Regions from separate parts of the Paenibacillus sp. sgz302148 genome, predicted to be linked through region 1. Evidence: a T-box and tRNA genes for the amino acid it is inferred to sense, from the RefSeq annotation. Region 1 holds a T-box; the other holds one or more tRNA genes.
The links. The T-box of region 1 lies ahead of leuS (leucine--tRNA ligase). A T-box ahead of a tRNA ligase gene usually reads a tRNA of that ligase, here a tRNA-Leu.
Positions count from the first base shown of each region.

Region 2: it has a tRNA-Leu gene. The T-box ahead of leuS (leucine--tRNA ligase) is inferred to sense a tRNA for this amino acid. The anticodon was not compared.

Region 1 covers NZ_JBVYOJ010000009.1:188,221-205,049, forward strand. The annotation lists gene AC0LWM_RS15345 (nicotinate-nucleotide adenylyltransferase) at 1-67, shown strand, start outside; gene yqeK (bis(5'-nucleosyl)-tetraphosphatase (symmetrical) YqeK) at 57-641, shown strand; gene rsfS (ribosome silencing factor) at 662-985, shown strand; gene AC0LWM_RS15360 (CvfB family protein) at 982-1,899, shown strand; gene AC0LWM_RS15365 (class I SAM-dependent DNA methyltransferase) at 1,874-2,683, shown strand; T-box leader at 2,778-3,006, shown strand; gene leuS (leucine--tRNA ligase) at 3,080-5,533, shown strand; gene comER (late competence protein ComER) at 5,615-6,448, opposite strand; gene AC0LWM_RS15380 (ComEA family DNA-binding protein) at 6,663-7,241, shown strand; gene AC0LWM_RS15385 (homocysteine synthase) at 7,329-8,621, shown strand; gene AC0LWM_RS15390 (deoxycytidylate deaminase) at 8,646-9,164, shown strand; gene AC0LWM_RS15395 (ComEC/Rec2 family competence protein) at 9,257-11,830, shown strand; gene AC0LWM_RS15400 (RNA polymerase sigma factor) at 11,932-12,480, shown strand; gene AC0LWM_RS15405 (anti-sigma factor family protein) at 12,477-13,415, shown strand; gene holA (DNA polymerase III subunit delta) at 13,680-14,696, shown strand; gene rpsT (30S ribosomal protein S20) at 14,767-15,039, opposite strand; gene gpr (GPR endopeptidase) at 15,180-16,181, shown strand; gene spoIIP (stage II sporulation protein P) at 16,348-16,829, shown strand, end outside.
Region 2 covers NZ_JBVYOJ010000007.1:65-14,649, forward strand. The annotation lists gene AC0LWM_RS11655 (amidase domain-containing protein) at 306-1,406, shown strand; gene AC0LWM_RS11660 (oligosaccharide flippase family protein) at 1,478-2,872, shown strand; partial or broken gene AC0LWM_RS11665 (methyltransferase) at 2,876-3,365, shown strand; gene AC0LWM_RS11670 (hypothetical protein) at 3,486-3,902, shown strand; tRNA gene AC0LWM_RS11675 (tRNA-Leu) at 3,989-4,075, shown strand; gene AC0LWM_RS11680 (spore germination protein) at 4,345-6,000, shown strand; gene AC0LWM_RS11685 (GerAB/ArcD/ProY family transporter) at 5,997-7,103, shown strand; gene AC0LWM_RS11690 (Ger(x)C family spore germination protein) at 7,100-8,290, shown strand; gene AC0LWM_RS11695 (hypothetical protein) at 8,573-9,775, shown strand; gene AC0LWM_RS11700 (divergent polysaccharide deacetylase family protein) at 9,772-10,602, shown strand; gene AC0LWM_RS11705 (N-acetylmuramoyl-L-alanine amidase family protein) at 10,585-11,277, opposite strand; gene AC0LWM_RS11710 (YqzE family protein) at 11,397-11,600, shown strand; gene AC0LWM_RS11715 (hypothetical protein) at 11,615-12,565, opposite strand; gene AC0LWM_RS11720 (YqhG family protein) at 12,716-13,720, opposite strand; gene AC0LWM_RS11725 (DEAD/DEAH box helicase) at 13,717-14,585, opposite strand, start outside.

The DNA.
Region 1 (16,829 bases):
CATTCGATTCCTTGTACCGGAGAAAGTATTCCAATTCATTAAGAGGAACGATCTGTATGGAGCGTGAACGAATTTTCGCCGCGGTGCAGGAGCAAACGCCGCCGAAACGGTGGCAGCACACGCTTGGCGTCATGGAATCGGCGGTTCAATTGGCCGAGCGGTTCGGAGCCGACCCCGTCAAGGCGGATTTGGCTGCATTGCTGCATGATTACGCGAAATATTGGCCGACCGAACGGATGCGCGAGGTGATCGTGCAGCACGGGCTGCCGGCGATTTTGCTGGAATACGACAAAGAATTGTGGCATGCCCCGGTTGGCGCGGTTGCCGCCCAGCGGGACTTCGGGGTTAACGACGAAGAAATTCTCGACGCGATCAGGTACCATACGTCGGGACGGGAATCGATGTCGCTGCTGGACAAAATCGTTTGTTTGGCCGATTATATCGAACCGGGAAGAGATTTTCCGGGCGTGCATAATATACGGGAATTAGCCCAACATAGCCTTGAGAAGGCTTTGATTGCCGGATTTGACAGCACGATTCGATTTTTGCTCGACCAGGGAAAGCGGATTTATCCGCTGACGATGCTGGCGAGAAACGGACTTATCAAAGAACTTCAAAATAAGGGGAGGCTGAACGCTTGACGATCAATTCAGAACAATTAATGGAGCTTGCCGTAAAAGCAGCCGAAGATAAAAAAGGGATGGACGTTGTTGCGTTGAACTTAAAAGGCGTATCGCTGATCGCCGATTATTTTGTCATTTGCCACGGCAACTCGGACACTCAGGTGCAGGCGATCGCAACGGAAGTCCGCAAGCAAGCGGAGGAGCACGGAGCGCGGATCAAAGGCATCGAAGGGATGAACTCGGCCAGGTGGGTATTGCTGGATATCGGGGACGTCGTCGTCCATATTTTCCATCGCGACGAGCGGGAATATTACAACATCGAGCGCTTATGGTCGGACGCGAAAGTAGTTGAAACAAGATGAGCTTCCAAGCGGGAACGACGGCCACGCTGCAAATCGTCCGTGAGAAATCGCCTTACGGCTATTTCGTGAACGACGGCGAACGCGATGTGCTGCTTCATTATAGCGAGACGACCAAAACGGTAAAGCCCGGCGACATCGTGGAAGTTTTTTTCTATTACGATACGGAGGACCGGCCATCGGCGACGATGAAGAAGCCATTATTGAAGCTGGGCGAGCTTGCCCTGCTGGAGGTGGCGGACGTTCACCCGCGGCTCGGCTGCTTTCTGGAGATGGGGCTTGGCCGTCAGTTGCTGCTGCCGATCAAGGAGCTGCCGGAATTCGCAGAGCTGCGCCCGCAAGTCGGGGACAAAGTGTTCGTCACGATGGACCACGATAAGCAAGGCCGGTTGAAGGCGACGCTTGCCGGAGAACGGGAGCTGATGGAACGGGCGTTCCATGCGCCGACAGGCTGGAAGAACAAATGGGTCGAAGGCTGGGTCTACAAGCCGCTGCAAATGGGCACTTTCGTATTGTGCGACGGAGGCGTTCTCGGCTTCGGCGCGATCGGCATGATCCATTCTTCGGAGCGGACGCGCAAGCTCCGGCTCGGGGAGCGGGTCAAGGCACGCGTAATTTTCGTTCGCGAGGACGGCAGAGTCAATTTGTCGATGCAGGAAAGAAAAGAAGTCGGACGCGTCGAGGATTCGGACCGGATCTTGGCGTTTCTGCGCGAGCGTCCGAACGGAGCGATGCCTTATTCGGACGAGACGCCTGCCGACATCATCAAGCAAAAATTCAATATTAGCAAAAGCGCTTTTAAGCGAGCGATCGGCAAGCTGATGAAAGAAGGTTTCGTCACACAGCAAGGCAGCTGGACGCATTTGACGGAATCGGGCAAGGCGGCAGCGCCTGCGGTCCAAGCCGAAGAGGAATAGCGAGGAGGCGAAGCAGGTGCAATCGTATCAACAATTCGCGAACGTTTACGACCGGTTGATGGAGGAAATGCCTTACCCGGAATGGGTCCAATTTGCGGAGCACATCTGGGAGCGTTACGGCAAACCTCGTACAGTAGCCGATCTCGGCTGCGGCACCGGCAACATCGCCCTGCCGCTCGCCAGGTCGGGCCGACGTGTGTTCGGCATCGACCTTTCCGCGGACATGCTGGCTATCGCCCGGCAGAAGCAGGAGCTCCAGCCGCCGGGGCAAGGCTCGGTCGCATGGCTGCAGCAGGACATCCGGGCATGGGAGCTGGGCGAGCCGGTTGATGCGGTCATCTCCTTCTGCGACACGTTCAACTATTTAACGGAAGAGGACGATGTGCTGCTTACTTTCCGGCAAACCTATGACGGCTTGCGGGAAGGCGGCTCTTTCATCTTCGACATGCATCATCCGAACCAGCTGCGCATGTATGCGGCGGAGCAGCCTTTTGTTCTCAATGAGGACGATCTTGCTTACATCTGGGTCAGCGACCTGGACGAGGAGCGCTGCGAAATCGAGCATCAGCTGACGATTTTTGCCCGCGGCGATCAGGAAGATCAGGGCCGCGGTCTCTACGGCCGGATCGACGAAGTACATATACAGCGCGCTTACGAGCCGGAGTGGGTGCTGCGCGCATTGCAAGAAATCGGCTTCCGCGACGTTCAGGCTTATGCCGACTTTCGATTTGAGCCGGTTTCGCCGGATACGACGTCGCGCGTATTTTATACGGCGTTGAAATAATGTCCTTCTAGCGGAACTTGCTTGACATTTGACAAGCAAATTTCATATAATCATTATAAATTTGACCATCAAATTCGACAAAATTTGTGTATAACATCAGGCTGCGATAAGGAGCAGTAGTTGTACGGCGTATTGCAGAGAGTCGGCGGAAGGTGAAAGCCGATATACGGAGTATAATGAACTCGCCTTGGAGCTGTGCGGTCAACCGATACGATCGGCGAAACCGTACCGTACCCCGCGTTAAGGGTCAAAGTGAGCACGGACAAAGCATGTCTGCTGCTAACTAGGGTGGTACCACGGGAAATTAACCTCTCGTCCCTAGCGGATTCGCTACGGATGAGAGGTTTTTTAGCGAAATGAAACCAATATAGGGCAGAGTAAAGGGAGCCGATTCACATGACAGAAGAGACTAAAGGCCAAGGCCAATCGCAGGGCTATAACCCGCAAGCGATCGAGCCGAAATGGCAAGCGTACTGGGAACAGAACAAAACGTTTAAAGTGCTGGACGACGACAGCATGCCTAAATTTTACGCGCTCGACATGTTTCCTTATCCTTCGGGAGCAGGGCTGCATGTCGGCCATCCGGAAGGCTACACGGCAACGGATATCGTTTCGCGTTTCAAAAGAATGCGCGGCTACAACGTGCTTCATCCGATGGGGTGGGACGCGTTCGGCTTGCCGGCCGAGCAGCATGCGCTCGACACGGGCAAACACCCGCGCGACATTACGGTGACGAACGTCAACAACTTCCGCCGCCAAATCAAGTCGCTCGGTTTTTCGTACGACTGGGACCGCGAGCTGAGCACGACCGATCCGGATTATTACAAGTGGACGCAATGGATTTTTATCCAATTGTATAAGAAAGGTCTCGCGTACGTAGCGGAGGTGCCGGTGAACTGGTGTCCGGCGCTCGGAACGGTGCTCGCGAACGAGGAAGTCATCGACGGCTTGAGCGAACGCGGCGGCCATCCGGTCATCCGCAAGCCGATGCGCCAGTGGATTCTGAAAATTACCGAGTATGCGGAGCGTTTGCTGGAAGACCTCGAGGAGCTGGACTGGTCGGAAAGCATCAAAGACATGCAGCGCAACTGGATCGGCAAATCGAAGGGAGCGGAAGTGAACTTCGAGATCGAGGGCCATCCGGGCGAGAAGCTAACCGTTTTCACGACGCGTCCGGACACGTTGTTCGGCGCGACGTATTGCGTGCTTGCGCCGGAGCATGAGCTTGTCGCGCGGATCGCATCCGCGGAGCAGAAGGCCGCCGTCGAGGCATACCAAGAGCAAGCGGCGCGCAAGAGCGATCTGGAGCGGACCGACCTCGCCAAGGACAAATCCGGCGTATTCACGGGCGCTTATGCGATCAATCCGGTGAACGGCGCGAAGGTGCCGATTTGGATCGCCGATTATGTGCTTGCCGGCTACGGCACGGGCGCGATTATGGCGGTGCCGGGCCATGACCAGCGCGACTGGGAGTTCGCGAAGAAATTCGATCTGCCGATCATCGAAGTCGTTCAAGGCGGCGACGTGGCCAAAGAAGCTTATGCCGGCGACGGCGCGCATGTCAATTCGGACTTGCTGGACGGCTTAACGAACGAACCGGCGATTGCCGCCATGATTTCGTGGCTCGAAGCGAACGGCAAAGGCCAAGGCAAAGTAACGTACCGTCTGCGCGACTGGCTGTTCAGCCGCCAGCGTTATTGGGGCGAACCGATTCCGATTATTCACCTGGAGGACGGCACGATGAAGCCGGTACCGGAAGACCAGCTGCCGCTGCTGCTGCCGGACGTGGATCAGATTACGCCGTCGGGCACGGGAGAATCCCCGCTTGCGGTCGTAGAGGACTGGGTCAATACGGTCGACCCGGAAACGGGCTTGCCTGCGCGCCGCGAGACGAACACGATGCCGCAATGGGCGGGCAGCTGCTGGTATTACTTGCGCTTCATCGATCCGAAAAACGACAAGGAACTGTGCTCGAAGGAGCTGCAGAAGAAATGGCTGCCGGTCGACCTGTACATCGGCGGAGCGGAGCATGCGGTACTTCACTTGCTGTATGCGCGCTTCTGGCATAAAGTATTGTACGACCTCGGCGTCGTCGATACGAAGGAGCCGTTCTTTAAGCTGGTGAACCAAGGCATGATCCTTGGCGAAAATATGGAGAAAATGAGCAAATCGCGCGGCAACGTCATCAACCCGGACGAAATCGTGAACCAATTCGGTGCCGATACGCTCCGGATGTACGAAATGTTCATGGGGCCGCTCGAAGCGACGAAGCCATGGAACACGAACGGCGTCGAAGGCTCGTTCCGTTTCTTGGGCCGCATCTGGCGTTTGTTCGTCACCGACGACGGATCGCTGAATCCGAAAATCAAAGCGGAAGGCGGCAGCGACGCGCTGAAGCGGACATGGCACCGCACGATCAAGAAAGTAACCGACGACTTTGAAAACTTGCGCTTCAACACGGCGATCAGCCAGCTGATGATTTTCGTCAACGAAGCTTATAAGGCCGAGGAGCTGCCGCTTGAGGCAATGGAGCATTTCGTTCAAATGCTGTCCCCGCTTGCGCCGCATCTTGCTGAGGAGCTGTGGTCGAAGCTCGGACACAACGAATCGATTACTTATGCGGCATGGCCGGTATATGACGAAGCGCTGACAGTCGATAACGAAGTGGAAGTTGTCGTTCAAGTCAACGGCAAAATCGTGGAGCGCGCGATGGTTGCCAGTGACTTGGACGAAGCGGGTCTGCAGCAAACGGCGATGGAGCTGGAGAAGGTTCAAGAAGCTTTGGCGGGCAAAACGATTCGCAAAGTTATCGCCGTCAAGGGCAAATTGGTTAATATCGTAGTAGGCTAGAAAATACTTTAAAAATCGTAGCGGGTGCTCCCGCTTCGCCGACGTGCATGCAAGCAGCAGCCGTCGGTATGGGAGCACCCGCTATTCAACGCTTTGGCCGAAAAACGATTGTTCGACCTTCTCGCAATCTTCGTCGTATTTGGCATGGGTTTTGCGAATGAGCTGATCAAATACGCCGTTCATCTCGCTTTGCAGCAGCTGTAGCGCCTCGGCGGTAATTCCGCCGGGCACGGCTACGCGCTGCTGGAGCGCTTCAGGCGTTAATCCGCCGACGGTAAGCAGCTTGCCGGTACCGAGCACCATTTCGCTCGCGAGCCGAATCGCTTCATCCCGGGGGATTCCCGTTTGGAGTGCCGCAGCATCAACCAGCTTCTGAACGAAGAAGGCGATAAAAGCCGGGCCGCAGCTTGAAATATCGGAAGTTACGCGGGTATAACGTTCGTCTACGGCTATCGGCATGCTGATCGGCCTGAGCATGTTGTCCACCAAGGCGATATCTTCGTGCTGCATCCGTTCCCCGTATATGCAGAGCGATGCGCCGCTGCAAACATAGTTCGTGATGCTTGGAATCACTTTGGCGATTTTGCAAGGAAGCAAGCTTTCCAATTGACTGATCTGCACGGGACTCGTAATCGACACGACAATATGAGCAGACGTGACGACGTTCTGGAGTTCATCGATCACTTTTTTGAATTCCATCGGTTTGATGCATAAAAAGACGATATCGCTTGACGCCGCCGTTTCCGCGACCGTGTCCAGAGCTTTAAGGCCGGGATACCGGAGGGCGAGCCGTTCGACCTTGCTGTACGTGCGGTTCGTTGCCGCTATTTGTTCCGGCACGAGAGAACCGGATTGGATCATTGCCTCTATGAGAATACTCCCCATACTTCCTGTTCCAATAAATCCGACATTCATCATGAATTCCTCCAGACGGTTGCGATATGGCTGGCTGGTCAGCATAGTCTGAGCGATACCGGGATTAATCAAATATATGCCCGAACAAGCGCCGTCATTCGCCAATTGTAAAGTCAGTTCTATCATATTGAATTTAAGGAGGTGATCCTAGCGGCATTTCCATCATTTATGGCGGGACAATCGTTCAATTATACAGATTGAAAGGAGGGAATGGATGATTCCAGCACAACGCACCGCTTCGATGAAAGGATTCGTCGTTTGCGCTGTTCTGGCGGCGATCGGACTGCTGCTTATCGGCTTTGCGATGCTCTCGCCCTCCGGTTCGGAAGAGCCGGCAGGATGGGCCGCTCTGGATCAGGGAATGAAATCGGCGCTGGAAGCAACGGAGCCGGGCGCGATGGTTAATCCGCCGCAGAAGTCCGCTTCGGTAGAGTCGAAGTCGGACCAGGCCGATAAGATTAACGTACCGGCCGCAACGTCCGCCGAAGACAAGCCGATGCAAGCTGCGCCTACTGAACCGCCCGACAAGCCGGATCGGGTCGTCGCGCCGAACGCCGAGACGCCTAGCTCCGCGAACGATACGAGTCAAGATGACGGAAAAATAGACATTAACATCGCAACTGCCGAGCAGTTGGATACGCTACCCGGAATCGGCGCAAGCAAGGCGAAAGCGATCGTTGACTATCGCGAAGCGCACGGCAAATTCCAACGTGTCGAGGATTTGCTGAACGTTAAGGGCATTGGTTCGAAAATGTTCGAAAAAATCAGCAAAAAAATAAAAGCCGGCCCTTAAAACAAGTTTAAATTTTGTGGAAAATATGAGAAGATGGAGAAGTGTGTATCCGCTATAAAGATAACACTACCCATGGGAGGGAATACTATGTCAGACCAACGCAAGCTCTCGTTTGAAACACTGGCGGTTCACGCCGGCCAAGAAATCGATCCGACCACGATGTCCCGCGCCGTACCGATCTACCAAACGACATCCTACGGCTTCCGCGACACGGATCATGCCGCGAACTTGTTCGCGCTGAAAGAATTCGGCAACATCTACACTCGTCTAATGAACCCGACAACGGACGTTTTCGAGAAGCGCATCGCCGCCCTCGAAGGAGCGCCGGCGGCACTGGCCGTCGCATCCGGACAATCGGCTATTACATACGCATTGCTTAACATCGCCGGAGCCGGCGATGAAATCGTCTCGGCGACAAGCTTGTACGGAGGCACGTACAACCTGTTCTCTACAACGCTGCCGAAGCTCGGGTTAAATGTCAAATTCGTCGATCCAAGCAATCCGGAAAACTTCCGCGCCGCGATCACGGATAAGACAAAAGCGCTGTATGCCGAATCGATCGGCAATCCGAGAGGCGACGTATTCGACATCGAAGCCGTTGCCAAAATCGCGCACGAAAACGGCATCCCGCTCATTATCGACAATACGTTCCCAAGCCCTTACCTGTGCCGGCCGCTCGAGCATGGTGCGGATATCGTCGTTCATTCCGCGACGAAGTTTATCGGCGGGCACGGCACGTCGATCGGCGGCGTCATCGTGGACGGCGGCAAGTTCGACTGGAAAGCCAGCGGCAAATTCCCGGGCTTGACGACGCCGGATCCGAGCTACCACGGCGTTGTATACACCGATGCGGTAGGTCCGATCGCTTACATCATCAAGGCTCGCGTGCAACTGCTTCGCGACATGGGTGCGGCGCTGTCGCCGTTTAACTCGTTCTTGCTGCTGCAAGGGCTAGAAACGCTTCATCTGCGCATGGAACGCCACAGCTCGAACGCGCAGCGCGTCGCCGAGTTCCTGGAGTCTCACGATGCCGTCGAATGGGTCAATTACCCGGGACTAAAAAGCCACAGCTCGTATGAGCTGGGTCAGAAGTATATGCCGAAGGGCCAAGGCGCCATCATGACGTTCGGCATCAAAGGCGGCGTAGAAGCCGGCAAAAAAGTAATCAATGCCGTTCAACTGTTCTCGCATTTGGCCAATGTCGGCGATTCCAAGTCGCTGATCATCCATCCGGCGAGCACGACGCACCAGCAGCTGTCCGAGCAAGAGCAAATTTCCGCAGGTGTTGGGCCGGGCATGATTCGTTTGTCGATCGGCACGGAAAGCATCGACGATATCATTTATGATTTGAGCCAAGCGCTCCAAGCGAGCCAGAGCTAACAAGCAAGAGGAGTCTAGAGCAACATGAGCGCATCGCTAAGGAAAGATTGGGACACGTATTTTCTCGACATTGCTTACATGGCCTCCACGCGGTCGCAATGTCCGCGACGGCACGTCGGAGCTGTCCTCGTTCAGGGCAAAAAGCTGCTCGGCACCGCCTACAACGGCGCGCCGATGGGGGTAGCGGATTGTTCCGAGGCAGGCTGTATGCTGGTCGAGGAATATGAAATCGTCCAGGATAACGGTCAGGAGAAGGTCGTAAAGAAGCAGCGCTGCATCCGCACCATTCATGCGGAGCAAAATCTGCTCCTGTTCACGGACTGGATCGACCGCGAAGGCGCCACCGTTTACGTTACCGACCAGCCCTGTTGGACTTGTGCCAATATGCTGGCCAACAGCGGCATAGCCGAAATCGTCTACCATCGGTCTTACCCGAAGGATAGCGACAAAGTGAAAGCTTTAATGGAGCAAAAGGGGATCGTGTTCCGCAGGCTCGAGCAGTACGAGCCGCCGGCGAGCACGGTCGCCGAAGTCCAGAATTAATTCAATCGGGCAAGTTGATGAGGAAGAGCCTCTCATTCGTTTCGGCGAACGAGAGCTCTTTTTTTTGTTCAAATAAGGAGTGAGACATCGAAATGAAGCGACCGATCGTTTGGTTTGCCGCTAGCTGGATTGCAGGCTGCGGAGCCGGGTTTATGCTGGGATGGGACGATTTGCTTTTCATGGTTATGGGCCTGCTCTTGTTGATACCGCTCGCCGCCCGCACGAAGCTGCTCGGTGTCAGGCTTGGGCTCGTCTGCTGCGCAGGTTTTGCGATCGCAGCTATCTATTCAGGCTGGGCGGAAGCAAGGAACATGACGGAACTGACGGCAACACCAGAGGAGATGGAAGCCATATCGGAAAGTCCGGTCAGCCTACAGGGTACGATCGTAACGACCGTATCCGTCGACGGGGACCGTGCCGATTTTACATTGGATGCGCACATGATCCGGCTTGCCGACCGCGAGCCGGCTAACATATCGGAGCCATTTATCGTTTACGTTAAACTGACGCAGCAGTCTCAAGTGCAAGAGGTTGAACAATGGCGCAGGGGAGACGAAGTCATGCTGCAAGGTACCCTGAAACTGCCGAACGAAGCGGGGAATTTCGACGGATTCGATTACCGGAAGTTTTTGCACACGCGCCAAACCCACTGGCTAATCGATGTGAAAGGTACCGGTTCGGTGGAGCGAAGTCCAACATTTCATTGGAGCGCGATCCAATTGCTTCGTTGGACCGATGAGCTGCGTGCAGGTCTGGAGTTCACGCTCGAGCAGCTTTTTCCTCAAGGTCAATCCGGTTATATGAAGGGATTGATTCTCGGACAGCAGGATGACTTGGACCCGGAGCAGTTTCAGCAATTTTCGAAGCTGGGACTTACGCATATATTGGCGGTTTCGGGGCTGCATGTCGCCGTTTTTGTCGCGTGCGTCACGTGGCTCCTGCGTCTTGTCGGTCTTACGAAGGAGACGAGCCTGCTTGTCGTCATGCTGCTTATTCCGCTTTATGTACTGCTGACAGGAGCTTCGCCTTCCGTCATTCGAGCAGGCATCATGGCCATGATCGCGTTGTATGCGGTGCGCAGAAATTTGTTGAAGGACGCGCTCCATTTGCTTGCGATCACCGCATTCGTTATGCTGGTATGGAATCCTTATTATGTATTCGACGTAAGCTTTCAGCTTTCTTTTGCCGTGACGGCCGGATTAATATGGGGCGTGCCGCTGATGGGCAAGCTGCTGCCCGCCCGTCCCAAAGCGTTGTCCGGCGCAATATCCGTTACGCTCGTTGCGCAAGCCGTTTCGTTCCCGTTATCGATCTATTATTTTAATCAATTTTCTCTATTATCGTTTGTCGCCAATTTTGTGTTCGTCCCGTTTATCAGCTTCATCGTTCTTCCCGCAGGGACAATCGCGATGCTGCTGGCGCTGATTCATCCTTCCGTTGCGATATGGCTCGCATGGATCACGGGCAAAATGAACGATGTGACGTTCCGGATCGTCGAATCGTTTAACGATGCCGATGGGTTCGTCAGCATTTGGGCTACGCCCGCACCGATATGGATCGCGGCCTATTATGCCGCATTCGCGGCGCTGCTGTCCGGTTGGGCGAAGCGTCGCGAAGGAGCCGCAGGCTCGAGCAACTGGATCGGGGTGGAGACATACATACGCCCGAAGCGGATCGGTTTTTCTGCATTGAAGCTGCCACTAACCGGCGTTTTTATGGTATTCTTGCTATGGTACGGCTACCGTGTCCCTTCCTTCGGCGACGATGGACTCGTGCAGTTTATCGATGTCGGACAAGGCGACTGCACGTTGATTGTTACGCCGGGCAAGCGCACGATTCTCGTTGACGGCGGAGGCACCGTTAGTTTCCGCAAAGCGGACGAGCAATGGAGAAACCGCCTGGACCCGTTCGAGGTTGGCAAAAAAGTACTCGTACCCTTGCTCAAGAAGCGCGGCGTACAGCAAATCGACGAATTGATCATCTCTCACGAGGATGAAGATCATATCGGCGGCCTGCAAGCCGTACTGGAACAAATTCCGGTGAATCGCATCTTGTTCAACGGAACGCTAAAGGAAAGCCCGAACGTGAAGAAGCTGTTTGCAACGGCGCTTCGCAAACATATTCCGTTGTACTATGCCCACGAAGGCCTGACGCTTAAGCCCGACCGACACACGACGTTAACGTTTCTATACCCGAAGGCGCCTTCGAACCCGGGAGACTCCGTTGCGGAGGTGCGGCTCGAAAGCGATCAAAATGAAAGCTCGATCGTGTTCCTGCTGGACATGTACGGGCGTACCTTTTTATTTACCGGCGATATCGGCAAGGTGTCCGAAAGCGACATGCTGCGCAATTGGCAAACGACTGCCGGAATCTTCGAATCTAGCTCGGCAAGCATTGATTCTATCGATATACTAAAAGTCGCGCATCATGGCAGCAAGCATTCCAGTTCCGCGGATTGGCTGGCTTATTGGAAGCCTAAAGTTTCCGTCATTTCGGTTGGCAAATCGAACGTATACGGGCATCCGAGTCCGGATGCGCTCGAAAGACTAAAATCGGCGCATTCGGAAGTGTACCGGACCGACCGCCAAGGCGAAGTACAGGTCAAGGTCAATGACCGGGGCATTGAAATCCGTGCGAAACGAGCGCAAAACGGGCGTCATCGATAGCGCAACTTCCATATGCGATTATGCGTAATAACTCATTATTGTGAAGTGCAACATTTTTTTGACGAAGTACGTCTTAAATGTTGCAAGAGAGGGGGATCATAGTGGTAGAGCCAGGACTCATCAGAGCCGCTCAATCGGGCGATCGCGACGCTCTAATAACCCTATTGCGTGAAATTGAAACACATGTGTACCGAACAGCCTATTATATTCTGAACAATGAGCAGGATGCGATGGACGCCGCTCAGGAGGCGCTGATCCGAATTTATACAAAAATCAATTCCTATGAAGAAAAAGCTCAATTCAAAACATGGGTGCAGCGCATTGTGACGAATATTTGTATCGATAAATTCAGACGCAGCAAGCCGTCCGTTTCAATCGAGGAGCATGAGCTCGTATTTTCCGACACCCAAAATGTCGAGGACGAGGTTATGTCCACATACGTTGCGAAAGATATTCAAGATGCAATTGAAAAGCTACCCGAACATCACCGAGCGGTCGTTGTGCTGCGTTATTTGCAGGACTTTTCATACAACGAGATAGCGGATTCGTTAGGTTTGCCGTTAAACACGGTCAAATCATACTTATTCCGGGCGAGGCACCAATTGCAAGCTTTACTCCATGATTATCAGAAAGGTGGTGTTCGAGGATGAAATGTCAAGAGGTGATAGAACTGATGCATAGATACTTGGATCACGATCTCGACGAGTCGGAAGCCGAGGGTTTGACCCGTCATGTCCAGAAATGCAGTTCGTGTGCCGAGATGTTCGAACGTTTAAAACACCTTTCTGGCGAATTGGAATCGTTGCCGAAAGTGATGCCGGCTTTCAGCCTCGTCGACGCGATATTGCCGCGGCTTGAACTGATCGACCGCGCGGCTGCGGATGCAGCGATCGCAGAGCCGCCGGTTGTCGCCGCGCCGTCTGCCAAAGCCCATGCCGTACCGTCGAAACGTCGCTGGTCGGACCGGATTTCGTGGCGAATCGCGAGCGGAGTCGTTGCAGCCGGGTTTATTTTCGGCTTGTTCATCGTCATGAATCAGCCGAAAGCCGTCGATGACGCAAGCGAAGCCAAATTCGATACGGCGTCCGCTTCGCAGCAATCGTCTGCGGAAAAGCCGTCTGCCGCGCCATTTATGGCGGATGCGACTAGCAACGATGCCGCTCCTAAGGAGGAGAAAAGCATAGCGCCGGATGCCGTCACCCGGAAAACGACGATTGCCGGCGAAAGCGACGGCGGCGCGCAATCGAAGCAAGGAATCGCGCCCCAAGACCAGAACGGAGATATGTCGGCGATGGACGTTCAACCGGAACCGCCGAAGATGGGAATTGCGGCTACGCCGCTCATCGAATCGCCGTCGCATGACGGGCAATGGACGGCAAAGGCGGAGAATGGTCAACTATTGATTATGAGTACCGCTAAGCAAGGAGACCCGCTGTTCAAGAGCGAAGCGAAAACGGGAGAAATCGGCAATATCGTATGGTCAGCCGACGACAAGCTTGTCGATTACGACGTAACGGATAAAGGCGTCGTGACGCATTATCAAGTCGATGTAGCGGCGAAGGCGGAAAAAATCGTGAAAAAATAAACGAATGCCGTCACACCTTTCGCAGAGTTTGCGTATAGTATAACAAATAGAAAGTCATCGACCAGGACGTCGTATGACCATTTGCGGGAAGCGCCTAGGGCTTCGCCACGGATGTTTATATAGATGTTCAGAGACAGAGGGGTTGCGCTAAATGTCCGCATTTGGCGCGATCCTTTTGTTTTGCCCACAATTGCGCGCAATTGCGGGCAGTGGCGGCAGCACGCGCTTTTTGGTATAGTAGGGAACGAGAGGCAGGTGGGCGCGATGGATTATAAAGCGGCAGCGAGAGACATTCATAAAGGTACGATCTTGCCGGTATACGTCTGTTACGGAACGGAAAAATATTTGATGAACGAATTTATCGTTTATTTGACGAATAAGCTTATTGAACCGGATCAGAGGGAGTTTGCGCTGAGCAAATTCGACTTGGCCGAATCATCGCTGCAAACGGTCATCGAAGACGCGGAGACGCCGCCGTTTCTTGTGCCGCACAAGCTCATCGTGGCGAAGGACGCGTTATTCCTGACGGGTGCGAAGGATACTTCGAAGGTGGAGCATAAGCTGGAGCGGCTCATAGAATATGCGGACAAGCCGGTTGATTATAGCGTCATCGTGCTGACCGTCCATGCGGAAAAGCTGGATGAGCGGAAAAAAGTCGTGAAGCTGCTCAAGGATCGAGGATATCTAGTTCCCTTTATGCCGCTTGGCTCCGAGGAGCTGCTGAATTGGGTCAAGAAGCAAGCGGAGAAGCAAAATTGCTCGTTCGGCGGCGGGGCGGCGGAGAAACTGGTCGTGAATGCGGGAACCAATTTGCAATCGCTCGCCGCGGAGGTCGACAAACTTTGTTTGTTCGTCGGAAGCGGGGAAACCATTGCACAGGATATGGTGGACAGCCTTGTCATGCGCAACACGGAGCAGAACATATTCGTTCTGATTGAACATATTGCGAACTTGCGTCTCGACCAAGCCTTCGCCATATTTTATGATCTGCTGAAGCAGCGCGAAGAGCCGATCAAGATCATGTCGCTGATCGCCAGGCAATTCCGCATCATGCTGCAGGTCAAGGAGCTCGTACAGCAAAGCTACTCCCAGCAGCAAATCGCATCCCAGATCGGCGTGCATCCTTATGCGGTGAAGCTCGCAGCCGAGCAGGCGCGCAAATTCGATATCGGCAAGCTTGGCCGGGTGCTCGCGGATTTGGCACAGCTCGATTACGAGATGAAATCCGGCCGCGTCGACAAGGTGCTCGGTCTTGAGCTGCTGCTGCTCAAGCTTGCATGATGATGAATGTTAAAAAAGTCCCAGGAAGCCGAAGCTTCTGGGACTTTCTTTGTATCCTTGGTTTATCGAATTAGGCTTGCGCAGACAGCGCGTTTAACTTTTTCGCCAAACGGGACTTTTTGCGGGCAGCCGCGTTTTTATGGATTAAACCTTTCGTTACCGCTTTGTCCAATTTTTTGGAAGCAACGATCAGAGCTGCTTTAGCGCTTTCTACGTCATTGCCGGCGATCGCCGTGTCTGCAGTTTTCACAGCCGTGCGAAGCGCGGATTTTTGAGAAGCATTCAGTTGACGGCGCTTTTCGCTAGTTTTCACGCGTTTAATCGCCGATTTAATGTTAGGCATTACATTCACCTCCCGACAAGATTCCAACACAACTTCAAACATTCTATCATGTGCCTATTCAAAATGCAATAGTGAATAAGGTAGCGCAGGGAGTTGCACAATAAGTTGGAACGTTCAATAGTGGAAGGAGTTGCCTACGTATGGAGCTCGATTTAAGCCGTTATTCGGTCAACACAGATCTTGCGCTCGAAGCCAAGGAGCAAGCCAGCATCACCTATGGCGATCATATTCCGGGCGTCGAGTCGGAAACGGAAGAAGAGGACGGAATTATCGTTACGCGAATCGATGTGCAAACCGAACAAGGATCGCGATCGCTCGGCAAGCTCATCGGACATTATATCACGATCGAAGTGCCCGCCTTGCGGAACAAGGATACGGATCTGCAGGACAGGGTGGCGACCAAGCTGGCGCAGCAGTTCGAGAAATTTTTGCGCAAGCTGAATATCGGCCCGAAGGATCGCGTGCTTATTATCGGGCTCGGCAACTGGAATGTGACGCCCGATGCGCTAGGTCCTATCGTCGTCGAGAACGTCATGGTGACGCGGCAGTTTTTTCAATTAATGCCGGACCAAGTCAGCCCGGGCTACCGCGAGGTGAGTGCGGTAGCACCCGGCGTGCTTGGCATTACGGGCATCGAATCCAGCGAGATCGTGCAAGGCATCGTGGAAAAAACGAAGCCGAACCTTGTGATCGCGATCGATGCGTTAGCGTCCAAAGCGCTGCAAAGGGTAAATACGACGATTCAAATCGCGGATATCGGCATTCATCCGGGCTCGGGCATCGGCAATAAGCGTAAAGGGCTGACCAAAGAAATTTTGGGCGTGCCCGTTATCGCGATCGGCGTTCCGACGGTCGTATACGCATCCACGATCGTCAGCAGCTGCATTGAGCTGATGGTTTCTCATTTCAAACGGGAAACGAGCAACTCCCAACAAATATTAGGGTTGCTGGACGGGATTCAAGAGCAAGAGCGACTTGAGCTGATCCGCGAGGTGCTGAATCCGGTCGGACATGATTTGCTCGTAACGCCCAAAGAAATCGACACGTTTATCGAGGACATCGCCAATATTATTGCAAGCGGTCTGAACGCCGCCCTGCACGAGGCGGTCGATGTGGATAACGTAGCGGCATATACCCACTGACAATCGAAGGATTCGACTCCACTAGGCGCCTTAACCATGGGGAACATGGCAAGGCGCTTTTTGCATTTTTCCATTCTGCGCAACTCTTTCTATGTTTTTGGTTCTATCATCGCTAGCAAAATCATAGATTGCTATTAGATAGAATCGCCGAGGAGGATGACCGCCCATGAAATGGACAACCGTTACGATCAATTTAGCCAAATGGAGAAAAGCGTTCCGCGGTGTTTTCGTCATGAGCCGGATGTTCGTTATATTGACGTTATGTTCCATGCTCCTGTTTATTTTGCTAGGTTTTGGGACGATGCTGCACAAAAAAATTGCGGCGTCGCCCGTTTCATCGATGCAAGGTTTTGCCGCCGCCGTTTCAAGCCAAGTATTTAAGGATATGCTAGGAATGGAAATGCCGCAAATGGCGAAGGAAGGCGATCCTTCCATCCTGACGCAAAGCCATGTCGCAAGCTTCCTGTTTCAAATGCTGACGAACATTAACCCGAACGATCCGAAAAGCCTGATCGCAAGAGAAATTCCGGGATTGGGCGATAGCGATGCCGTGTTGATCCGCAAAGGGACGGTGACGGATTTGGCCGCTCCGGAAGACTATCACCCGGAAGCCGGTTTGCCGAAAGGCGAAGGCGAAACAGGAGGCGG
Region 2 (14,585 bases), on a different contig from region 1:
CACATGAGCTGGATCCTTTGTTCGTTTATAAAGCGAAAAGGCGAGTTACTGGTTCTAGTGGTGTAATTCTGCTTCGCAAGTGGAGGTTCGAGTCCTCTCGACCGCACCAATATCAAAGGATTCAGCACATGAGCTGGACCCTTTGTTCCTCTTCAATCCGGAAATCTAGTACCTGATTGATATTTTTGTTCATTTTTACCAACCGCATAGGTTTTGTTGTTGTGGATATAATATGCGGAAGTTGACCAATAAAATTAATGCTTTGGCTATGTATGGGATATTGATCAAGGGGGATTTTTGCGGCAATGTTGCGCTTATTGCTATTAGTCGGAATGTCGTTCATCATCGGATTAACGCCAGTGAATGCTTACTCATTTTCTTTGAAGCAAGATCATGACCAAGACGAAATCATTGCTTACTTGTCCCAATTGTTCAAGGATCGCAACAACTTCCTTGTTCATAGACTTGAGGAATCCATTGAGAAGCATTACACCCTGACTGACAGCGGAAGCCGTTACGCTTATCAAATGGAAGTAAAACGTTCAAAATACATCAATTTATGGGCGGAGAAACGCGGAATACGTCTTGTTGCGGCCGAACCCAACATTCGCATCACCCGTCTCAAAAAAGAAGGGAACCTTGCCAGGGTATCCTTGGTCCAATCTACGAAAATATCGTATGACTACAAAATGATGTCTCTGCCCCCTCAATCGTTTGGACTCGGCACGAGACATGCCCTTACCTTAAAAAAGGATAGCGACAGGTGGGTCGTAAAGAAGGAATGGTATTTGGATCCACTTGAGGAGAACCTGGATTTAATACCGGATTCCCCAGCAACCTTTCCTCATCCTTCCGCCGCTAAATACACGATACAAGGGAAAGGAAGATACAATCGGGAGCGTGCGGTAGCTTATGCCAATATGTATGCAGGTCTGGCCTGGGGAGCCGGGAATAATAATCGCTATAACCGCAAGTATAGGGACTATACGCCACTTGGCGGAGACTGTACGAATTTTACGTCCCAGGTCCTTGGCGATGCTAAGGAAGGGGGCGGGTTGCGGATGACGAGCATATGGAGAAGTGGAAGCCGTGCATGGGTACAAACGGATGCATTCGAACGTTTCTTGCGTTACTCCGGATACGGGCGCTTAATTGCAAAAGGAACTTTTGCGGAAATTACCCGGTCAAGCGAAAAGCATCCTGATGGCGCGATCGCAAAATTACTGCCAGGCGATGTGATCGGTTATATGCTGGATGGAGATACCGACCATTTCTCAATCGTCGTAGGGCAGGATGCGAATGGGTATCCTTTGGTCAATTCCCATACCGCAGATCGGTATCGCGTACCGTTTGACCTTGGCTGGGACAAAAACACGAAGTATCTCTTATTTCATATCAACGATTAAAAGAAACGGGAAGTCTACCTCAAATACTTTGTTCATATAATCATTAGGACAAGGTTATTTGAGGTGAAAATATGAACCTTCCCGCCTTTATTAAACAAACGGCGCTGCGTACCGGCGCTATTTTTCTAGTTAAAGCGATCGGCCTCGTTGTTCGTATTCCTTTGTTCCGGCTGCTCGGTTCGGAAGGAACAGGTATCTATCAAATTGTATATTCCATCTATGGCTTTGCGCTTACGCTCATCTCCGGCGGTTTCCCGACCTCACTTGCGCTAATGACCGCCAAAGACAGAAGGCGGGGATGGCAATTTTTAAAAGGTTCGGTTATGCCATTCTTCATTTTGGGGGCTATATCCGCAGTACTTTTTTACGCGTTAGCGCCCCAAATTGCGCATGTTCTCGGAGATCGCAGTTTGACTTTCCCCATCCGCTGTCTTACGCCCGCGCTTCTTATCGTCCCTCTGCTGCAGTTATATCGAGGTTTTTTGCAAGGCATCGAATTGTACGGATATGTATCGGCTTCCGAACTTATTGAACAAACGGTTCGTGCCGGCACAATGCTTTTGCTGGTCGTAGTATGGATGAAATACGGCATTCATGCTGCTGCAGGCGGGGCTGTTTTCGGTGCTTTTACAGGCGCTTGTACCGCATTATGGTTTTTATGGATTTTGCGCTATAGCAAAAATTTCGTGCTTGCCATCGACAAAGGAACTCACGCTAATTCTATTCGCTGGCTAATCCTTGGGCCTGGAATATTTTTGTTTATGAAATCCTCCTTTTCCATTGCATTAACGCGTCTGATTGTCCCCGCATCGGATTTTCTGGATGCTTTAATCATCCCTAGCCGTCTTCAGGCGTCCGGTCTTAGTCAATCGAAGGCTATCGCGGTTTTCGGAGAAATTTCCGGAATGGCTTCGACTATTGTATATATGCCTACGATTCTTACTGCTGCATTATCGTATACGATTGCCTCGAAATTAGCGGCGGATTGGCAAAATAAAAAGAATAGGGATTTTGCAGAACGTTCTAATTTATCATTAAAAATCGGTTTATTCTGGGGTATCGGCTCCATGTTGGTGCTCTTATTTCACGCGGATGAACTATCCATTCTCATATTTGGCAGTATCGGGGCGGCCGAAGCCATCCGTTATATGTCTTTCGCTCCGCTGATTGCCGGCATGCGGGAAATCACGACGACGATATTATGGGCATCCGATCAAAAAAGGGCACCATTGGCCGGTTTGCTTCTGGGCCTTACCGGTTCGGCCACCGCTTCTTATTATTTGACCGCAATACCGGGATTCGGATACGCCGGTGCCGCAATAAGCGTATTGGTCTTGGAATTAATATCGTTTGCATGGAATGCCATTGTTCTGCAAAAACGAAGCAGGGGCGCTTTTCCCGCGGTCACGTTTTGGATGAGCTCGATTGTTCTTGCGGTGGTCGTTTTTCTTTATGCCCTTCAGTAAAATATAATTGATGTCTGGAATGAGCAGGTGGAAGCGGGCAACGAGTGGACGAAGCCGGTTAGCCGGGAAACGATCGAACAAGCAAGAGAAGGCAATTGGAGCATCGTCCTGACTCCGATTAAGCCGGTGCCGAGCTCATGCATGGCAGGAAGCATGCCGGGTACTGAAACCCGGTGGAACGATGATTGCAGGTTTCGTGAATCCGTTGCTGTATATATTTGACCCTGAACAGGAGGATCGCGGCATTCTTGACGTGAAATATGCGATTCCTTATTCCGATTTGACGAGCCTCGGCGAGAATCAGCTGCGGCTTCACATGGAAAACGGAAGAGCTCTGGAGTTTGGGCATTCTTTAGAGGATCAGATCCAGGGGCAGATCGACGCCGGTTTTGTCATCGCGGGATTTTATGAGGATACGTATGGCGGCAGCAGACCGCTTGATGCTTATATTCCTTCTTTTATCGCGACGAGGGCGGTTAAGACTCGTTTATAGAACCGTGCATAGGCAGGGCTGTGGCTTCTAGCTGCAGCCTGTTTCTTGTCTGCAACATTATGGGTGAATCATTCGTTAGTTGGAGGACAGTATTTTCCAATAATAAGAGTGAGGGATTGTATGCGAAAAATTGTGATGCTATCGATGCTGATCGGAGTCATTTTAGCCATTGGAACCGGATGTGCCAAGGAAGAAACAATTCCTGATCTATCGACGAAGCAGCTTCAAAACTTTTATCCAGGCGATACCACGAATGTCACGCTCGTCAAAATCCGAAGCGGCGAGACAGGGGAACTTCGGATTTTATCCGACAAAGATAAGGTTCGGCAATGGATAGAGCTTATCAAGTCGATGGAATTCGTTCCTGATCCGAATCAAGAAGGCAGGGCCGGTTTTTTATATTCCGTTTCGCTTTATGAAGGGGAGGCTCTCAAGCTTGGGTTTACGAATAATACGATGGGGAAGCATTATTACTTGAACAATGAAAAATTGCTGGAGCAGATCCGAGTGCAATATAAGGCGCTTGAAGGTTCATAAAAAATATTAAAATTTTATTGACAAGCGATAGTGATCCATGATAAATTATATTTCGTTGACATGAAAAAACGTCGACAAAACAAAATGCGGTCGTGGCGGAATTGGCAGACGCGCTAGATTCAGGTTCTAGTGGTGTAACAGCCGTGGAGGTTCGAGTCCTCTCGACCGCACCAGTATCAAAGGATTCAGCACATGAGCTGGATCCTTTGTTCGTTATAGGGAAACTCTGATGATCATACATAAAAAATACGAGCGGAGCTATGGTTCTAGTGGTGTAATTCTGCTTCGCAAGTGGAGGTTCGAGTCCTCTCGACCGCACCAACATCTGAGGTTTCAGCGCAAGAGCTGGAGCCTTTTTTGTTTTTCGATATCCTATACATGGTTTTTCCTCCTTTGGATATACTACCCAGATAAACGTCCGTTGATTTGGGGGTGCTCACTGTTGTTGGATCTGTTTCTTCGTAAATTATTTCGATCAGGCAAAGATCGGACCCAAGCCGCTGCGGGTACGTATGGGAGCCCGAATGTTGCAAATCGGAACGGTTCCTTTTCAACCCGAAACGGTGTCAACGGTACTTGGAAAGCAGCCGATGCGGCACAGCAAAATTCGGACTCTCCTACCTTTTCCAGTGCGGAAGAAACGATAGAGGCTATTCAGCAAAAGTTGATGCATCCGACGGATTTGGTCACAAGGCAATTTACGGTTGGCGAGGACGGACCGCTATGCACGGTCATGTTTATCGACGGCCTGGCCGACAAAGCGATGATCAGCGATAACATCATTCAAAATATCCAGCTGTTTGCGGGCAATGCGGGGGCAGGCGCTTGTGAACAAGTTTTTAACCGGTTAAAAACAGGATTTATCTCCACTACTTCCGTTTCGGAATCGGACAGATTCGACGAAATCGTCAGCTCCATCTTGTTCGGCGATACAGCCTTATTCGTGCACGGCGTATTGCGCACGCTCATGATCGGCAGCAGAAGCTGGCCGGGGCGCGGGGTGGAGGAGCCGGATACGGAAGCGTTGGTTCGCGGTTCGCGTGAAGGGTTCACGGAAAATTACCGCGTCAATACGTCGCTCATTCGCCGCAGGATCAGCGACCCGAATTTGCGATTCGAGTCGTTCAAGATCGGACGTCGTTCGCATACCGACATTGTCCTCAGCTACGTTGAAGGCATTGTAAACCCAGGATTGGTTTTTGAAGTGAGACGGCGCCTGCATTCGATCGATGTCGACGACGTCCCCGAGTCGGGCATGATCGAGCAATGGATTCAAGACAGCTTCTTGTCTCCGTTCCCGCAAGTGCAGCACACGGAACGGCCGGACAAAGTATCCGCGGCGCTCATCCAGGGCAGAGTAGCGGTCTTGATTGACGGCACGCCGTTCGTTCTGGTCGCCCCCGCCGGTTTCACGGCGGTATTCCAAAGCCCGGAGGACTACAACGAACGATTTTTGATCGGCTCCCTCATCCGGCTGCTGCGGTATTTCGCGGCATTTATCTCCTTGTTTCTGCCGGCCATTTATATTGCGTTGGTTGAATATCATCAAGGCATGATCCCGACAAATCTCGCCTTTTCTATCGCCGGCAACCGAGAAGGAGTGCCTTTTCCCGCCGTGGTCGAAGCGTTCATCATGGAGCTGACGATGGAAATATTGCGCGAGGCGGGCTTGCGGCTGCCGAAACCGATCGGCCAGACAGTCGGCATCGTCGGAGGGCTAGTCATCGGCGAAGCGGCCGTAGCCGCCGGCGTTGTCGGTCCGATCATGGTGATCGTCGTGGCGATTACGGCGATTTCTTCCTTTTCTTTGCCTTCTTATAGCTTTGCCATATCGCTGCGAATCTTGCGGTTCATCGTTATGCTGATGGCTTCTTTCCTTGGACTGTACGGCATTATTTTGGCATTTATTGCAATCTGCGTTCATCTGGTCAACATGCGGACGTTCGGAATGCCTTATCTTGCTCCGATTACGCCGGTATTTTCCGAAGATTTGAAGGATAGCTTCTTCCTTGCTCCATCCACCATGATGGAGCAACGACCGAATATGCTGCTGCCGGAAGACAAACAGCGAATCGACAAAACGGGTGATACAGAATGAAAGCTTTCCCATATGCCGATCAGCAGATCGGTTACAAAGAAGTTGTCCTTATGGCCGCATCGGTTATGACGAGTATCGGTCCGCTTGTTTTCCCAAGAATGTTGGCCAAGGCGACGGAATCGCTAGACGGCCTTATTTCCATTACGCTGAACGGTTGTTTGGCCTTAGCCTTGGGGTGGATGCTAGGAAAAATAACAGCATATTACCCGAATATGAACTTTTTTGAATATAGCGGGAAGCTGATCTCAAAGCCGGTCACCTATATGATTTGTCTATTAGCCGTGCCGATTTATGCTATGGTCGTTGCTTTCGAGATCCGCGCAATCGCCACGATCACCAAAATGCTCATGTTTAACCAAACGCCGATTGAAGTGATTACACTTTTGTTTCTGCTCGTTGTCGTCTATGCGGTTTCCGGGTCGCGAAGCGGGCTCATCCGGCTGAATACTTTGTTTTTCCTGCCGATCCTTTCGATGTTGGTGGTCGTATTTGCGCTCGATATCGGAAAATTGGAAATGGACAATATAGAGCCGATATTCGTGACGAGCTGGCAGGGCATTTTGCAAGGCATGCAAGTTTCGTTTATTCCGTTCATTGGCTTTAACGTAATGCTGTTTTATTCCCACCTCATGAACGAACCTCGGAAAATGTCCCGTGCGCTAGCGGCAGGAATATCAATCCCGTTTGTGCTGTCGCTCGTTGTATATTTCTTTGACGTTGCCGTATTTTCAAGGGAAGGGGTTGCCACGATGACGTTTCCGACGATGGAGCTGGCGAAAACGGTGGAAATTCCCGGCGGTTTTTTTGAGAGGTTCGAATCGCTCTTTTTTACGGTTTGGATCATGACGATTTTCAATACGACAACGATTTATTTCGACTGCATGCTGATCAACTTGGGGTGGGTATTTCCGAAATCGAAAAAAATCGTTTGGGTTTGCTGGCTTGCCCCGGTTATTTTTATTGTCTCGATGCTGCCGAAAAATAATGTGCAGCTTGAGAGGATCTTTCGGCTTGCGGGTTATGGCGCATTGTTTTTTGCCGTACTGCCGGTTCTGTATTTGTTGCTGGCGAAGTTCAAGAGGAGCGGGGTGAAACGGCAATGAGACGGCTCGGCACACTCTTGATTGCTTCTTCATTGCTGTTTGCGACCGGCTGCTGGGATCGCGTTGAAATTGAAAACCGCGGGTTCGTCGTTGGCGTTGCGCTCGACAAGCCGGACAAAAGCAAGTATAAGGCGACGCTTCAAATCGTCATTCCCGCGGGCATGAAAGATTCGAAAGGAGGGGGCGGGGGAGCGTCAGGTGCCGAAGGCAAGCAGGCGGAGCCGACCGCGTATACGAACGTAACGGCGGAAGGAGCGACGATCGTAGAGGCGATTCGGAGGGTCGGGACGAAGACGAGCCGTACGCCGTATATGCAGCAGCTTCAAATGATCGTACTGTCGCAAAGCATGGCCGAAGAGCTGCCGAAGCTGATCGATTATTTTATTCGCAGCCAAGAAATACGCCAAAGCATCAAAGTGATCGTCGCCAAAGGAGAAGCGAGGTCCATTCTCGACATTCAGCCGAAAACGGACAAGCTGCCGGTGCTTTATTTGCGTTCGGAATTAAACAATTATTTGATGACATCAAAAATGCTGAACGAGGATTATTACCGGTTGGGAGAAATCCGCGAAGAGCTGCTGGCGGGCAATTCGATCGCGCTGCCGTTCGCCGAAAAAACCGGAAACGATGTCAAGATCGACAAAGCTGCGGTATACAACGGAAAGACGTATCGGTTCGCCGGATTACTGCAAGAAAAGGATATCGAAATATTGAATTTGATGAAAGGAAAATACCGGAACGGGCTTGTCGATATATCGATGGAAGGTGGGCATGTGGTATACGAGGTTAATAAAACGAGCCGAACGATCCATATCGACGAAGCAGGCGAGGGACATATGAAGTTTACGATTTTCGTACGAACAAATGGAAGTATTAGAGAGGTTGACGGGATGTTCGATTTTTCCAATCGAAAAACGATTGACGATGTAAAGCGCGGCGCGGAACGCGAATTGGCCAAAATCATCAAGCATACGTTGAACAAAGCTCAGAATGTGATGCGGTCCGATGTGCTCGGGTTCAACAAAGAGCTAAAAAGAAAGCGGTATAAGCTTTGGAAGCGAATACGCAGCGATTGGGACGGCGGAAAAAACGAATTCGCCAAAAGCGAAATCAAGGTGAAGGTTAATGCGGAAATTATGGGATCGGGTACTCTGACCGAAACGGTGAAAGGAGAGAGCGAGCCGTAATATGGGGTGGAACATATGGCTATGGGCGTTGTCGGCCGGAATCGTTCCGTATGCGATATACAGAATCAACCGGATGTTGAATCGGAAAGGGGCACCCCCTTGGAAAAAAAACCAGAGCGAATAGTGATAGGAGCGATATCAAACGAGCTTACCCCTGTTATGCAAAATGCGGAATGGGGGTTTTGTGATGCGATGGTCGTTTTTGGTTTGTCTCGGACTACATATTTCAAAGGCCGGAATCGAAAAATGTAAGTAGCTCGCATAAAGCGCGGAGGTACAGCCATGAAGCGAATTGCCGTTTGCATTGCATGGATGCTCATTATTTATCAACTGTTATGCCCTGGAACGGTTGAAGCGGCCGCAATAAACAATCATGATATACCGGCGGAAGAGGATGCCGCGGCAGCTCATGACGATCGTCATTTGATCCGCCTTGAAGTGGCGGTATCGCCCGACGCCAAGCTGCGCACGACGCTGGACGTCGATTCGGCGAAGGTAGCCAAGGAGCTGCGCAAGCTTCCGAGCACGGGCTTAAAGAAACCGTATTTCACCTCCGACAGCTACGTAACCGCTGAAATGAAAGGCATTAAACGGACATGGGCTTACGATCGCAAAAACGCAATGCTGGTCGATACGCTGCAGGGCGATACGGTAGCATTGAGCCCGAGGCTGGAAGGCTGGTTCTCCATTTTGTTCGAAGCGCTTCGAAGTGCGCATTATGGCGCCAAAGTGTCTTGGAAGGATGCCCGAAACATCTTGCCGCGAAAGTCGTATTTTACGGTGCTCGATCTGGAAACCGGCATTGAGTTTCGGGTTCAGCGGCGGGCAGGGAGCAGCCATGCCGATGTGCAGCCGGTAACCAAAGCGGATACGGTATTGATGAAGCAAATATATGAAGGCAAGTGGAGCTGGAATCGTAAGGCCGTACTTGTCAGGAAAGACGGTTATACACTGGCAGCTTCGATGCACGGCATGCCGCATGGGGGAGATGGAATTCCGGACAACAATTTTTCCGGACATTTCTGCATTCATTTCCAAGACAGCACGACCCACCGATCAGGGAAGGTCGATTTCACGCATCAGCTAATGCTCCATAAAGCTGCGGGCTTATTCGATGAGAAGCTTGCTGAGGCGACACCCCAAGAAATCGTCGACATGTTCCTGATTGCTTTGCAGCATCATGAAAAGCAATGGATCCGGGCATTGTTCGACGGAGCGTCGCCGCATGCCGGTCAATCGGATTATTTTGCCGACAACATGATGACAATCACCTCCGTTCGCAAGATCGATAAAGATCCGAAAATCACGATTACAGAGGAACAGACGGAACTGCAGCTGCCCGTAAGAGTTAAGGTATTTCGCGAAGGATCGGGCGAAGACGTTGTAACGTACGAATTTCATTTGAAAAATGACAGTGTGACGAAGGGCTGGAAAATTCATTACATTTCCATCCTGTCCAAACGAGGAGGAGCGCGAAAAGAATGAGAAAAATCGGCTATTCCTTAACGATGATCATGGTGCTATTGGCTTTGTTAGGTTTAACGCCACAGTCGCACGCGACGGTGGTGAAGCAGGATGTCGGTCGCGGGACAAGCCGCGATTCCGGGAAAGCGGCCGATTCAAGTTCACAGCTAAAGCCGCTCGCGATTGTCATTGACGACTTCGGCAACAATATGGTCGGCACGGAGGAGATGTTGAATATGCCTGTTCCGATTACGGCAGCTATCATGCCGTTCCTTCCCTCCACGAAGAAGGACGCGGAGCTCGCATTCAGCAAAGGGCACGACATCTTCGTCCATATGCCGATGGAGCCGGTAAGAGGAAAGCGAAGCTGGCTCGGGCCGGGCGCCATCACGTCGGATTTATCGGACGAAGAAATCCGTAAACGAGTAAACGAAGCGATTGATCAAGTGCCTCATGCAGTCGGCATGAACAATCATATGGGCTCCAAGATTACGGTAGATCAGCGGATCATGCGAGTTGTTTTATCGGTGTGCAAGGAACGCGGACTGATGTTTTTGGACAGCAAAACAACTCATAAATCCGTCGTATCGTCCATTGCCCGCGAGCTCGGCGTACCCGTCATTGAAAACCGGCTGTTCTTTGACGATGTATACACGACGGCGCATATATCCAAGCAAATGCGGCTGCTGCAGAGCAACCTTGGCAAGCACCCTTATTATGTAGCGATTGGACATGTCGGGCCCGCGGGCAAAAAAACAGCGGCGATCATCCGCGAATCGATTCCCGCGCTGCAGAAAGAAGCGAAGCTCGTGAAAGCTTCGCAGCTGCCATCATTGCTTCAGCATTAACAAATAGTTCTGGACGCCGGAGGCGACGGCCCGTGCAATTTCGTCTTGTTTGCTCGGATCGGTCAGCATCGCCCGGTCCTTGTAGTTGCTCAGGAAACCCATCTCCACGATGACGGCGGGACATTCGGCATACCTTAGTAAATAATATTTTTTACCGGACCTTGGCTGAGTCGATGTCCCTTGCATCACATTCAACGTTTCTTGAATCTGGTGAGCGAGTATGTAGCTTAGATCGTGCCGCTGGTAAAAAACAAGCGGCCCTCGCTCGGTCTTGTCTTTGGCCCAGTTCACGTGCAGGCTGATAAGTACCTGTGAAGGAATCTCCACCGAAAGCTGCTTTCGGTGGGCCAAATCTCGGGTATGTCTTGATTTGGACTTCAGCCAGCGGTTTTCATCGCTCAAAGCATAGTCGCCGTCCCTGTTCAAAACGACATTGTATTTTCGGCTTTTGAGCAGTTCATACAATTTTTTGGAGACGTCGAGATTGATCGTTTTCTCCAGCAAAGTACCATAATGCGCCCCGCCGTCTATTCCTCCATGCCCGGCATCGATGATGATTTCGGTGTGCAGGAGCGGGTCAAAATCGGTTGCCGCAGCGATTTTGGCTTCGGCGCCATGGACCCAATAAGAGCCCGCTAGCAGCATGACGATGATGGCGATAGCGAAACGTTTCATATGTCCTCCCCCTAATGCAGTCTACGTATTATAATGTCAAATTTCGGCGGTAATCATGCGTCTGGCGGACGTTTAATCTACGGGGATGGGGGCAAACTATGAGGGGGAGGGATCGATTAATGGCAAAAAGCGATGAGTTGGTCAAATATATTACGCAACGTGTCGTTACGTATATCGATACGCCAAAACCGGAGCGCCAGGAGCGGCCCGTAGTCGTTAAGGAGCATTGGATGGTCCGCTGGTTCGGTGTCGTGCCCTTCGGCGTACAGATTTGGTTAAACGGGCGCCGCAATAAAAATAACGAAACACCCCCGACTTCTTAGGGGGTGTTCTTGCTTTAATAATAAAATTTGCCGATGCCTTGGAGCTGGCGAAAAGGAATGTACCGAATTCCGTCTTCGTCGGCCGCGATATAAGGATCGCAGCCTTGCCGGATTGTATAACCGATGATAGGCAACGGAAACAATACGGTGTTATCGAACATCTCGGCTGTAAACGTAATTTTTTTCCTTTTATCGATCGCCGTAAGAAGCTGTTCCGCCTTCGTAACGGAGACAGGTTTTTGCGACAACCATACGAAGCGTTCAAGCGGATCGAACGAAGGAAGGCTGCGTGATTGCTGAACCGGCAACGGGGTTGTAACTGGATTTGCAGACCAAACGAAGCTTGAAATCGCTTGCGGAATTTGCTGTACGTGTACGGGGAGAAGTTCGACCGTTTTGGCATGTAGAATAAACGGGTCTTCCGTGCCTATGGATACTTTCCAAAAAGCCATAAGCGCATGAATGTATATTCGCTCCAGACGAATGTCCTTACGCTTCATGAACGAATCAAAAGATACATGATCGGAGATGAGTTCTTGCTGTACCATGCCTTGATACAGCGTTTTGAGACTAAAAATCGGACTTGCGCCTGTTCCGTATTCGGTTAATTGCAGCTCGCCTTGAGGCGTTGCGCTCACAATCAAATAACCGATTTCTTGATCGTTTTTGCTTATGATGACGACCCATCCGTGCGTACCGGGACCAAGCGGATACTCATCCCATTTCGCTTCCTTCCAACCCGCGAATTCCGACTGTTTGGCCAGTTCCTGAATCCATTGATCAATGAAATCATGGCGTTTGCCGTCGCTTGTTTCTTCAGCCTGAGTAGAAGAAGGAGAGGGGGAGTTTGTTTCTGTTTTTGCGACGGACGTCATCCCAATTGCCTTTGTCGCTCCGATTGTATGAGAACCGACGCCCGATACAACGAAGAGAATGGCGATAAAGCCGACGATTATTTTGTACATGGCACACCTGCTTTTTTTTTAATGGTCTCGGGGTATATCTATCAATCTCTGAACTCATTGTAGCGAATAGACTAGAAAAAGGTTGTAATTCCATGTCGTCGCGCAGGGTAAATATTTGCTTGTTATTTTGCGGTCTTTTAGCGAGTTTCGTCAGTTGCCCGCGAACGGATCGGGACATAAATGAAAAATTCCGCACCCTGCGGCGGAAACGGCGATTCTTGGCTTGTATTGCCATTCGATCTCGGCTTTCCGATTGTTGAATTGTTCCTCGACCTCCGCTTTTTTGCCTTCTTCCGACGATTGGATAAGCTCGGTGTAGTATGCATCGATACGATGAAGCTCGTCGTTCAATCTTTCTTGGGCTTCTCGAGCCCATGTTCGGTCATATGCGGCCAGCTTCTTCTCCAAATGGGCTTCCAGCTTCGCCATCGCACGCGGAAGTGTTAATAACGTGCGGGTGACATAAACGTTCACCGGAAGGCGCGGCGTCATTTTTTTCATCAGAATGCGGTCGTGAAACTGTTCGACGATGTCGCCGGTAACAAGTGATATCGCCAGGGAATGCATTTCGTCGCGTTTCATGTCGCATTGAAATTCCACTTTGTAATTGATGCCGAGCCATGTGCCGTAAGGGTACGATTGCTTATCTCCACGCTGCAGCGACTTCGGTTCCTCGAACAGCATCACGAAGCTGCCTCCGGCCTTGGCGGCTTGAAAAATTTGCTCCAGCCTGCTGCTGCCGTATGTGACATCGTCCTGCGGAATGCGGCCGGCATAGGCCGGAGCTGCCGGTGTAACGCCGAAATAACGGCCGAGGATGCTGTCCTGCGCGCCATCCGTAGTTTGGGAGCCGGCAGCAGCGGAGGTTGGTCCGCCGGGACTTGCCGGACTTGCCGCCCTCGGACCGGGGGGCTTGGTTGCGGCTTGGCTCGATGCGGTCATTTCGGCCCGGTCGAATATAAACTTGAAGGTCATCGTTTCCGGGGGAACGCCGGTACGCTCGACAAAACTCCAGTAATAGGATCGGTTCGTCAATGCGCGGTCCGCCTGCGGAGATAGCTTAACGGTCACGAAAGAAGGCTGCTTCTCGATAATGTGACAATCCGTCGCTTCCAAATAGCGAAGCACGTATTTTTGTACTTGTTTTCCGTTCATGGCCTCACCTCGACTGATTGTCCTACCGCATCCAGAATGGTGCCGATCGCCATGTCCGGATCATCGGTTTCGTGCTCGACCTCGTCTTTGATCGAAGCTAATGAGGTGCCCAGATGATCTAGCCGATTGCGAATGTCGGCGTCATTTTTCGATTCCAGCATAATTTTGTATATATTTTTTTCGAGCGATCCCGATTTTTCGAATCGTTCCAAAATGACGTCGAGCCGCCCGATCACCATCTCGAACATATTGATTTTTTCATGCAGCAGATTGAGAATATGCTCTTCGATCGTGCCTTTCGTCGACAAATTGTAAATCTGAACGTCCTCGGTTTGGCCGAGACGATGAACCCGCCCGATTCTTTGCTCAACGCGCATCGGGTTCCACGGCAGGTCAAAGTTGATGATGTTGTGGCAAAATTGGAGGTTGATGCCTTCGCCGCCGGCTTCGGTCGCGACCATCACCTGGGCGCGATTACGGAATAAATCCATCATCCAATCTTTTTTGCCGCGATTCATGCCGCCCCGGTACGGAACGGCGATCAACTTGTGCTCCTTGAAATATTGCAGCAAATATTCCTGCGTTGCGCGATATTCGGTGAAGACAATCACCTTGCCCCCGATGGAACGGATGAGCTCCATCGTTTTTTCCGCTTTCGTATTCGCCTTGATCGGGCGGATTTTTTCGACGAGCGCCCAAATTTTCGAACGAATGGGGGAATCCTCGCTTGTTTTTTTGAACAGATTGACAAGCGTCAAGAAAACGGCATCCCGGCTGGAGCAAACTTCACGCTGCAGCGTGACAAGCGACAAAATATTGTTCAGATCTCCCGCGGCTTCATTGTAGCGCTGTCTGACAAAGTCCG